Regions from separate parts of the Actinokineospora spheciospongiae genome, predicted to be linked through region 2. Evidence: riboswitches for the same ligand, from Rfam matches in the RefSeq annotation. Region 2 holds a riboswitch; each other region holds the start of a gene.

The links. A riboswitch is a leader RNA that binds a small molecule or an ion and turns the genes downstream of it on or off. The one in region 2 is predicted to bind cobalamin.
Region 1: linked by a shared signal. The riboswitch ahead of DFQ13_RS20150 (FecCD family ABC transporter permease) and the one ahead of DFQ13_RS12515 (ABC transporter substrate-binding protein) in region 2 are both predicted to bind cobalamin.
Region 3: linked by a shared signal. The riboswitch ahead of DFQ13_RS13095 (FecCD family ABC transporter permease) and the one ahead of DFQ13_RS12515 (ABC transporter substrate-binding protein) in region 2 are both predicted to bind cobalamin.

The regions. Positions count from the first base shown of each region.
Region 1 is NZ_QHCP01000007.1:148,309-151,587, forward strand. It holds gene DFQ13_RS20145 (ABC transporter ATP-binding protein) at 1-461, opposite strand, end outside; gene DFQ13_RS20150 (FecCD family ABC transporter permease) at 458-1,486, opposite strand; cobalamin riboswitch at 1,572-1,749, opposite strand; gene DFQ13_RS20155 ((2Fe-2S) ferredoxin domain-containing protein) at 1,866-2,549, opposite strand; gene DFQ13_RS20160 (alpha/beta hydrolase) at 2,837-3,279, opposite strand, start outside.
Region 2 is NZ_QHCP01000004.1:296,959-300,237, forward strand. It holds gene DFQ13_RS12510 (FecCD family ABC transporter permease) at 1-940, opposite strand, end outside; gene DFQ13_RS12515 (ABC transporter substrate-binding protein) at 937-1,818, opposite strand; cobalamin riboswitch at 2,015-2,158, opposite strand; gene DFQ13_RS12520 (response regulator transcription factor) at 2,221-2,904, opposite strand; gene DFQ13_RS12525 (GAF domain-containing sensor histidine kinase) at 2,897-3,279, opposite strand, start outside.
Region 3 is NZ_QHCP01000004.1:466,983-470,261, forward strand. It holds gene DFQ13_RS13090 (acyl-CoA dehydrogenase) at 1-1,411, shown strand, start outside; cobalamin riboswitch at 1,523-1,644, shown strand; gene DFQ13_RS13095 (FecCD family ABC transporter permease) at 1,712-2,737, shown strand; gene DFQ13_RS13100 (ABC transporter ATP-binding protein) at 2,734-3,279, shown strand, end outside.

The DNA.
Region 1 (3,279 bases), on a different contig from region 2:
GCGAGGGCCCGCGCGAGCATCGCCCGGCGGCGCTCGCCGCCGGAGAGCTGGTCGCAGCGCCGGTCGACCGCGTGCGCCAGGTCGACGGCGGCCAGCGCGCCCGCGACGACCGCGTGCTCGTCGCGGCCCAGCGCCCACGGCCGCCGGTGCGGGACCCGCCCCAACGCCACCATCTCCCCGACGAGCAGGTCCTCCTGCGGTGTCTCCTCCTGGCCCACGTAGGCGATCAGCCGGGCGCGCTCGCGGGCGGGCAACGTGCGCAGGTCCCGCCCGCCGACGGCGACCACGCCGTCGGCCGGGGCGCGCAGCCCGCTCAGCGCGCGGACCAGGGTCGACTTGCCGCTGCCGTTGACCCCGACGAGCGCGAGCATCTGCCCCGGCTCGACGTCGAGGTCCACCCCGGACACGACCGTCCGCCCCGCGACCTCGCAGCGCACCCCGCGGCACCGCAGCGACGTCACCGGCCGCCCCCGGAGAAGCTGTAGTGCCTGCGTCCCATCAGGACCAGGAAGACCGGCGCGCCGATGAGCCCGGTCACCACGCTCAGCGGCATCTCCTGCGGTCGCACCAGCACGCGGGCCACGACGTCGACCCACACCAGGAACAGCGCGCCGCCGACGGCGGCGACCGGCAGCACCGCGGCGTGCCGCGCGCCGACCGCGACCCTGGCCAGGTGCGGCACCACCAGGCCGACGAACCCGACGCCGCCCGACACCGCCACGAGCACCCCGACCAGGACGGAGGACAGCAGGAACAGCCCGATCCGCACCCCGCGCACCGGCACGCCCAGCGCGGCGGCCACGTCCGGGCCGGAGGCGAGGGCGTCGAGCCACGAGTGCACGCCCACCAGCGCCGCGGTGGCCACGGCGACGGCGACCAGCGCGGGGCCGGTGTTGTCCCAGGTGGCCCCGGACAGGCTGCCCAGCAGCCAGTGCAGGACAGCCTGCGTCGCCTCCGGTTCGTCCCCGACGAACACCAGGAAGCTCGACACCGACGAGAACGCCGCGGAGAGCACCACGCCGGTGAGGACGAGCCGCAACGGGGTCAACCCGCCCTGGGCCAGCGCCACCCCGAACACCAGCAGCGCGGCCACCACCGCCCCGGCCAGCGCCCCGGCCGACAGCCCCCAGACCCCCAGCCCGCCGAACGCCCCCGCGACGATGACCAGCGTCGCGCCCACCCCGGCGCCCGCGGAGACGCCGAGCAGGTACGGGTCGGCCAGCGGGTTGCGGACCAGGGTCTGCACGACCGCGCCCGCCACCGCCAGCCCCGCGCCCACGACCGCCGCCAGCACCACCCGCGGCGCCCGCAGGTCCCACACGATGGCGTCGTAGACCCGGTCGGGGCCCGGGGTGCCGGTGAGGCCCGCCTCGACGGCCCGCCACACCCCGGCGGGCCGCAGCGACTCCGAGCCGAGCGTCAGCGACACCGCCATGCTCAGGACCAGGCAGACCGACAACGCCAGCACCAGGGGCAGGGTCGGCACCCTGCGCGTCCCGCTACCGGACACGCCACACGACGACGCGCACGCCGAACCCGCTCTCGCCAGGGGCTCATCCGCGAAGCCCGATCGGTCGACGACCGAGCCAGCAGGTCTTCGGACTCGGGTTCAGCCCGCCGGAACGCCTTCCCGGGCACCGGGGCCCAGTGGCACGTGTTCCGCCGGTCACCCTCACCGCTGCGCGACAGTCCCGGATTCGCACCGGGTTCCCTGGCCTTGCGGGCACGACTGGCTCGGGCAGAACCTAACACGGTCCCGGCCGCCGGGGACAGAGCCGTGTGACGTGGCCGTGTGACGTGGCCGTGTGACGTGGCCGTGTGACGTGGCCGTGTGACGTGGCCGTGGCTGTTGCCCGCGGTCGGGTTCAGCCCTGCCCGTGCGGCGGCGGCAGCGCCTCCGCGAGCGCGCCCGGCCTGCTGACGGGCCTGCGGGCGCCGCTGCGCGGATCGGCGGCCCAGGCGGCAACGAGGTCGCGCGCGCCCTGCGCGGTGACCGGCCCCCACCACTGGTCGTCGGAGGCCACCGCGACCACGGGCCCGTGGTTGCAGGGGTAGAGGCAGCCGGTGTGGGTGAGCAGCACCCCGTCCACACCGACCCCGCGCTCGCGCAGGGCGCGGGCGAGCGCCTCGGCGGTCTCGGCGGCCCCCCGCGCGCTGCACCGCGGTCCGTGGCAGACCAGGACGTGGCGGCCGTGCCCCGGCGCGGTGTCCCAGGCGGGAGAGGACAGACCCGCCTCCTCCCCGGTCACCGCCCGGTCCGCGACCGTGATGGCCAGCACCCCGGGGAACCTCCGCACCCAGTCCCCCGCGACCCGCCGCAACCACGACCGCGCGGGCGAGACGGTCCCCGCCGTGGGGACGGCCACCAGGCGCACGAGCGAACCGGGCTCGGTCGCCGCGAGGTCGTCGAGCACGTCGTGCAGGGTCGGCGCGCCGAGCTGCAGGTAGGCCACCCTGGCCCCCACCTCCTCGGCCAGGATTCGCAGATCGGTCTCCCGGTTCGCGGCGTCAGCCCCCATCCCCACCAGGACGAGACGGTGTTCTCGCACGCGACTGCTCCTCTGGTGTCCCGCCGGATGGACTCCCCGCCACCATCTCGGGTCGAACGCCTGAACGCAATACACAATGTGCGGAACGGGGGAATTGCGATCATAATTCCCCGAACACCAGAAACCGATTCACCAGCTTTGTCAGGAACAGAGCACGAACCCCTGGACTCGGCGTCCACCACGCCCTGACAAATGCCGCCCCGAAACCTGTCACCCGCCGCAGGAACCGGCCCCTTGTCCGAAAAGCGCGCCGCCTTTCTCCAATTCCGCGGACCGGGATTCCGCTGTCACGTCCCGCAGAGGACGTCGTGCGCCGGGCGCGTGCCGTCGACGAGGAAGGCGGTCACGGTCCGGTCCCCACAGGCGTTGCCGTTGGCCAGGTAGGCGCCGTGGCCGCCGGAGTCGACGCTGACCATGCGGGCCCGGTCGCCGAACGCGCGCCGCATCCGCAAGGCGCCGCTGTGCGGTGTCGAGGGGTCGCGCAGGTTGTTCACGAGCAGCACGTTCGACGGGCCGCGCGGGGTGATCCGAGTCGTCCGCTCGGCAGGCGGGTGGGGCCAGAACGCGCAGGGGAAGATGTTCACCGGCATCCCTGCGGTGAGTGGGTGCGCCAGGCGGTCCCGGTCCACGTCCCGCTGGTGGGCGCGAACCGAATCAGGCCACTCCACGTCGTTGCACAGGGTGCCGATGGCGACGGCCGTCGTGTTCTGCTGAACGGGTTCCGGCGGCG
Region 2 (3,279 bases):
GGTCGAGCGCGGACCGGGCGGCGGTGTCCACCCACACCAGGAAGATCGCCCCGCCCAGCGCCGAGGTGGGCAGCAGGCGGGCGTGCCCGGCCCCGGCCAGCGCCCGCGCGGCGTGCGGCAGCACCAACCCGACGAACCCGATGGCCCCCGACGAACTCACCAGCACCGCCGTGAGCAGGGCCGTCGCGCACAGCAGCACCACCCGCACCCGGGCGACCCGGATGCCGAGCGACGCCGCGGCGTCCTCCCCGAAGGCGAACGCGTCCAGGGTGCGGCCGTGGCCCAGGCACACCGCCAGCGCCACCGCCAGCACGGCCGCGCAGACGCCGACCTCGGTCCACGTCGCGCTCGACAGCGACCCCAGCAGCCAGAACAGCACGCCCCTGGTCGTCTCGGCGTCGGCCGAGGTGAGCACGATGAACGAGGTGAGCGCGGAGAACAACTGCATCGCCGCCACCCCGCAGAGCACCACCCGGTCCAACTGCCCGCCCAGCAGCCGACTCAGCACCAGCACCAGGGTGAACGCCAGGACCGCCCCCAGGAACGCCCCCGCCGACAGCGACACCGCACCGCCGCCGACCCCGAGGACGACGACCACCACCGCACCGGTCGAAGCCCCGGAGGACACGCCGAGCACGAACGGGTCGGCGAGCGGGTTGCGCAGCAACGACTGGAGCACGACCCCGCACACCGCGAGCCCGGCCCCGCACACGGCTGCCAGCAGCGTCCTGGGCAGCCGAAGGTGCCAGATGATGCTGTCGCGGATCGGCGAGAGCACCCGCTCCCCGCCGCCGAGGTGGGCCAAGACGGTGCGCCAGACCTCGCCCACCCCGATGTCGGCCGGGCCGATGGTGATCACCACCGCCGTCGAGGCGACCAGCAGCACCAGGCCCGCGGCGTACCGCAGGCCGGCCCGGGCGCGCGTGGGCGCCGCGCTCACCCGAGCGGCCCGAAGCCCCGCAGCGCCGCCGCGACCTTCTCCACGCCCTCGACGGTGCGCATGGTCGGGTTGAGCGCCTGCCCGCTCAGCGGCACGTACCGCCTGCCCTGCACGGCCCGCATCCGCGAGGTCACCGGGTTGGACTCCAAGAACGCGATCTTCGCCGCCGCCGTCTCCGCGGTCTGCGACTTGCGGGTCAGGTCCCCGATCACCAGCACCGCCGGGTCGCGCTCGGCCACGGTCTCCCAGTTGACCTGCGGCCACTCCGCGCGGGTGTCGTCGAAGACGTTCTTCGCCCCCAGCGCCCCGGTGATCACCCCCGGCGCCCCGCAGCACCCGGCCAGGTAGGGTGATTCGGAGTTGGCGAACCAGTACAGGATGCTGACCCCCGACGCGTCGAGGTCCCTGGTTGCGGTGTCGAGCCGCTCCCGCAACCCCGCCACGACCTGCTCTCCGCGTTCGGTGACGTCGAACAGCTCCGCCAGGTCCCGGATCTCGCGGAACACGTCGTCCATGGTCAGCGCCGTGGACCGCACCCCGTCCCCGTCGCCGCTGTTGTCCTTGGTGCCGCAGTCGGTGGGGGACAGGTAGGTGGTCACACCCAGCTCCTCGAACCGCTCCCGGGTCGCCACCCCACCGGTCCCGAGCACCGACTCGAACGAGGCGGCGACGAAGTCCGGCTCGACCGCCAGGACCCGCTCGAACGACGGCGCGTTGTCCGCCAGCCTCGGCACCTTCGCGTTCGCCTCGGCCAGCTCGGGCAGCACCGGGTCGGTCCAGGTCGCGGTGCCCACCATCCGGTCGGCCAACCCGAGCGCCAGCATGATCTCCGCGCTGCCCTGGTTCAGTGCCACCGCCCGCTTCGGCGGCTCGCTCACCCGGACAGTCCGCCCGCAGTTGTCCACCCCGGTGCCCTGACCGGCCGCGGTGTCCGCCCCACCCCCACCGCACCCGGCGACCGCCAGGACCGCGATACCCACCAGAACCCGAAACCGCCACGCTCCGCGCACGCCGAATCCTTCACCCTCGAGGGCCCCACGCGAGCCCAACCGCACGGTCGCCCACCCCGGCCGCAGGCCGGAGCGGGTGCCAGTGGGTAATCGGACTTGGAACGCTCGGAAGCCGTCCCTCACCGCTGCGCGTCAGTCCCGGTCTTGCACCGGAGTTCCCCCGCCCGAACCCGCTTCCACGGCCTCGGCTGGCCCGCGAAAGCTAACACAGTCCACATCCGCCGCGGCCCACCCGTCGCGGCGTGAAGCACCTCACACCCCCGGTGCGCCTCAGGTCGGCGGGTCGTGGCGGAGGTAGGTGAGCACGGCGGACACCCGGCGGTGCAGGGTGTCTTCCTCGCCGAGCCCCAGCTTGGCGAAGGTGGAGTGCCCGTGCTTCTCCACTGTGGACTCGGCGATCACCAGGGCGGCGGCGATGGCCCGGTTGTTGTGGCCCTGGGCCATGAGCCGCAGGACCTCGTACTCCCGCTTGGTCAACCGGGACAGGGGCGAGTCGGCGGCGCGGCTGTGACCGCGCAGGAGGATGTCGACCACCCGGGGATCGATGCTGGAGCGGCCCGCGCGGACCTCCTTGATCGCGCCGAGGAGGTGGTCGAGGTCGCCGACCCGCTCCTTGAGCAGGTAGGCGAGCCCCGCGGTCCCGTCGCGGAAGAGGGCGAAGACGTAGGACTCGTCGGCGTGCTGGGACAGGACGACCACCCCGGTGCCGGGGTGTTCGGCGCGGATGGTGTGCGCGGCGGTGATGCCCTCGGTGCGGTGGCCCGGCGGCATCCGGATGTCGGTGACCACCGCGTCCGGGCGGAGTTCGCCCACCGCGTGCAGCAGTTCCACCGCGTTGCCCACGGCGGCCACCACCTCGACCTCACCGGAGTCCTCCAGCAGCAGGCGGGTGCCCTCGCGGACCAGGTAGTGGTCCTCGGCGAGGACCACCCGGGTCGTCGGCCGCTCAGGCACCGCTCCTCCTAACCGGCAGCCGGACCCGCACGGTGGCACCCGCACCCGGTGCGCTGGTGGCCACCAGCGCACCGCCCACCGCGTCCACCCGGTCGCGGAGCCCGGTCAGCCGCACCTCGCCGCTGAAACCGACACCGTCGTCGGTGACCTCGATGTCGAGCAGGTCGGCGCAGCCGCTGAGGCGGATCGTCGCCCGGGTGGCCTCGGCGTGCTTGAGGACGTTGGTGAGCGCTTCGGAGATGAGGAAGTACGCGGCCTCTTCCACGTCCGGGACGAACCTGGAACCGGTCACCTCCGGTCCCGCGTGGACGGTGACCGGGATCGGGGCCCGCCGCGCCCGCGAGCGCACCGCGGCGGCCAGGCCCTGGTCGGTCA
Region 3 (3,279 bases), 170 kb from region 2:
CAAGTGCGCCGCCATGGGCGTCGAACTCGAACGCGCCCGCGCGAGCGTCTGGGACGCCGCCCGCGCGCTGGACGCGGGCGACGACACCGCGGACTTCGCCGCCGCCGTGGCCGCGGTGGTCGCCCCCGACGCCGCCGTGCGCTGCGGAGCCGACTGCGTCCAGGTCCTCGGCGGCATCGGGTTCACCTGGGAACACGACGCCCACCTGTACTACCGGCGCGCGCTGACGCTGCGCGGCCTGCTCGGCGGCAGCGCGCAGTGGTCCGCGGAAGTGGCCCGGCACGCCTTGGGCGGCGACGCCCGCCGGGTCCGCATCGACCTGCCCGACGGCGCCGAGGCGATCCGCGAGGCGGTGCGCGGGGAACTGGCCGCGATCGCCGCGCTCGACCCGGACGAGCAGTTGGTGGCGCTCGGCGACGGCGGCTGGGTCCAACCGCACCTGCCCCGCCCCCACGGCCGCGGCGCGGACCCGCTGGAACAGGTCGTCATCAGCGAGGAACTGAAGCACGCGGGCATCCCGCTGCCGGAGCTGCTGATGGGCGGCTGGGCGGTCCCGCCGATCGTCGCCTTCGGCACCGAGGAGCAGAAGCAGCGCGTGGTGGTGCCGACCCTGCGCGGTGAAGTCGTGTGGTGCCAGTTGTTCTCCGAACCCGGCGCCGGTTCCGACCTCGCCTCCCTCACCACCAGGGCCACGCGGGTGGAGGGCGGGTGGAAGGTCAACGGCCAGAAGATCTGGACCACGGTCGCCCAGTTCTCCGACTGGGCCATGCTCATCGCCCGCACCGACCCGGACGCGCCCAAGCACGAGGGCATCACCTACTTCATCCTCGACATGTCCACCCCCGGCATCACCGTGCGGCCGCTGCGCGAGGCGACCGGTTCCCAGCTTTTCAACGAGGTCTTCCTCGACGACGTGTTCATTCCCGACAACTGCGTCGTCGGGGAACCCGGTCAGGGGTGGACGGTCGCCCGCGCGACCCTGTCCAGCGAACGCGTCGCCCTGGGCCGGGGCAACGCCTCCTATCCCACGCTGGCGGACCTGCTCGAATTCGTCGACGGCCGCGACCTCGACGCGACCGCGCTGAACCGGGTCGGCGAGTTCGCCTGCGAGAACCACGTCCTCGACCTGCTCGGTGCCCGTACGGTGCTCAAGCAGCTCTCCGGGGTGGACGTGAGCACGACGTCGAGCGTCGGCAAGCTGCTCAGCATGCGCTTCGGGCAGCAGATCGCGGAGTTCTGCGTGGCACAGCTCGGGATCGCCGGGGTGGTGGCGGTCTCCGGGGAACCCAGCGACCGGTGGATGGACCAGGTCGTGGCCTGCCGCGCCATGACGATCTACGGCGGCACCACCGAGGTCCAGCTCAACGTCATCGGCGAACGCATGCTCGGCCTGCCCCGCGACGCCGCCTGACTGCGGCCCGCACCGGGAACGGGCGGCGTCGAGGGCCGCTCGGGTTCGCGCGTCCTGCCGATGGCGGTGCGCGGCGAACCCGGGCCGGTTCCGGGGGGCACCGGTGGGGGTGCCTAGGCTGTCGGTGACGGGTGCGGGAATCCGGTGGGAATCCGGAGCGGTCGCGCCACTGTGACCGGTCGTCCTCACCGACGACCGGCAGCCAGACCCCTCCCCGTCGCTGGTGTTCCCAGGCCGCGCAAGCCACGAGGAGGTCACGATGACGGACGACGAGGGGAACCGCACCCGGTCCGGGCGCGGGTGAGGCTCCGCGTCGGCACCACCGCCTCCGTGCTCGTGGTGGTGCTCGGGCTCAGCCTCGTCCTGTCCACGGCGTTCGGCGCCGAGCCGCTGGGGCTGTCCGAGGTGGGTCGCGCGCTGTGGGGGCGGCTGCACGGCGGGATCGCGGTGGACCTCGCCGCCGACACGATCGTCTGGCAGTTCCGGGTGCCCCGGGTGCTGCTCGCCGCCCTGGTGGGTGCCGGGTTGGCCGTGGCGGGCGTCGGGATGCAGACCCTCGTGCGCAACCCGCTGGCCGACCCCTACCTGCTCGGGGTGTCCTCCGGGGCGGGGGTGGGCGCCACGGCGGTGATCACGACGGGGCTGTTCGCCTCGGCCGGGATCTTCGCCCTGACCGCCGGTGCCCTGGTGGGTGCGCTGGCGGCGGCGCTGATCGTGTTCGGGGTCGCCACCGCGCAGGGCGGGTTGACCCCGCTGCGGCTGGTGCTGACCGGGACCGTCCTCGGGTCGATGTTCTCCGCGCTCGCCAGTTACCTGGTCTTCCGCAGCCCGGACCCCGCCGCCGCCCAGTCGGTCCTGTTCTGGCTGTTGGGGAGCCTGGCAGGCGCCACCTGGCAGCAGTTGCTGCTGCCCGCCGCGGTGGTGCCCGCGGTGGTGGTGCTGTTGCTGCTGGGCAGCCGGTGGTTGGACGCGTTGCTCGTCGGACCGGACACCGCGGCGGCGGTCGGGGTGCCGGTGCGCCGGGTCCGGGTCGGGCTGTTCGTGGCGCTGGGCGTCCTGGTGGGTGTCCTGGTCGCGGTCTCGGGCGGCATCGGGTTCGCCGGGCTCGTCGTCCCGCACGCCGCGCGGCTGCTGGTGGGTCCGAGGCACCGGGCGGTGCTGCCGGTCGCGGCCTTGAGCGGGGCGCTGTTCCTGGTGTGGGTCGACGTGGTCACCCGAGTCGCCGTGCGGCCCACCGAGATCCCGCTGAGCGTCGTGTCTGGCCTCATCGGTGCCCCGGCGTTCCTGGCCCTGCTGGGCAGGCGCCGCTACCGGTTCGGCGCATGAGCGCGCTGAGCGCGGTGGGCCTGACCTGCGCGGTGGGCCGCCGGGCGGTGCTGGTCGACGTGGCGTTCGACATCGCGCCCGGGCAGGTCGTCGGCGTGGTCGGGGCCAACGGCAGCGGCAAGTCGACCCTGCTGCGGGCGCTGGCGGGGATCACCCGACCGCCCCGGGGGCGGGTGCTCGTCGACGGGGAGGACCTGCACCGGCTGCCCGCGCGGGCCCGGGCCCGGCGGGTCGCGTTCGTCGGCCAGGACGAAGACCTCCCCTCGGGGTTGCTGGTGCGCGAAGCGGTCGCCCTCGGCCGCGTGCCCCACGCCGCGCCGTGGGACACCGACGACGCCGACCGGCCGATCGTGCTGGCGGCCCTGGCCGAGGTCGGCCTCGCCGACCTGGCGCGGCGACCGGTCGAGGACCTGTCCGGCGGCGAGCGGCGCCGGGTGTCCCTGGCGCGCGGACTGGCCCAGCGGGCCCCGGTGCTGGTGCTGGACGAACCGACCAACCACCTCGACGTCGGCCACCAACTGCGCCTGGTCGAACTGCTGCGC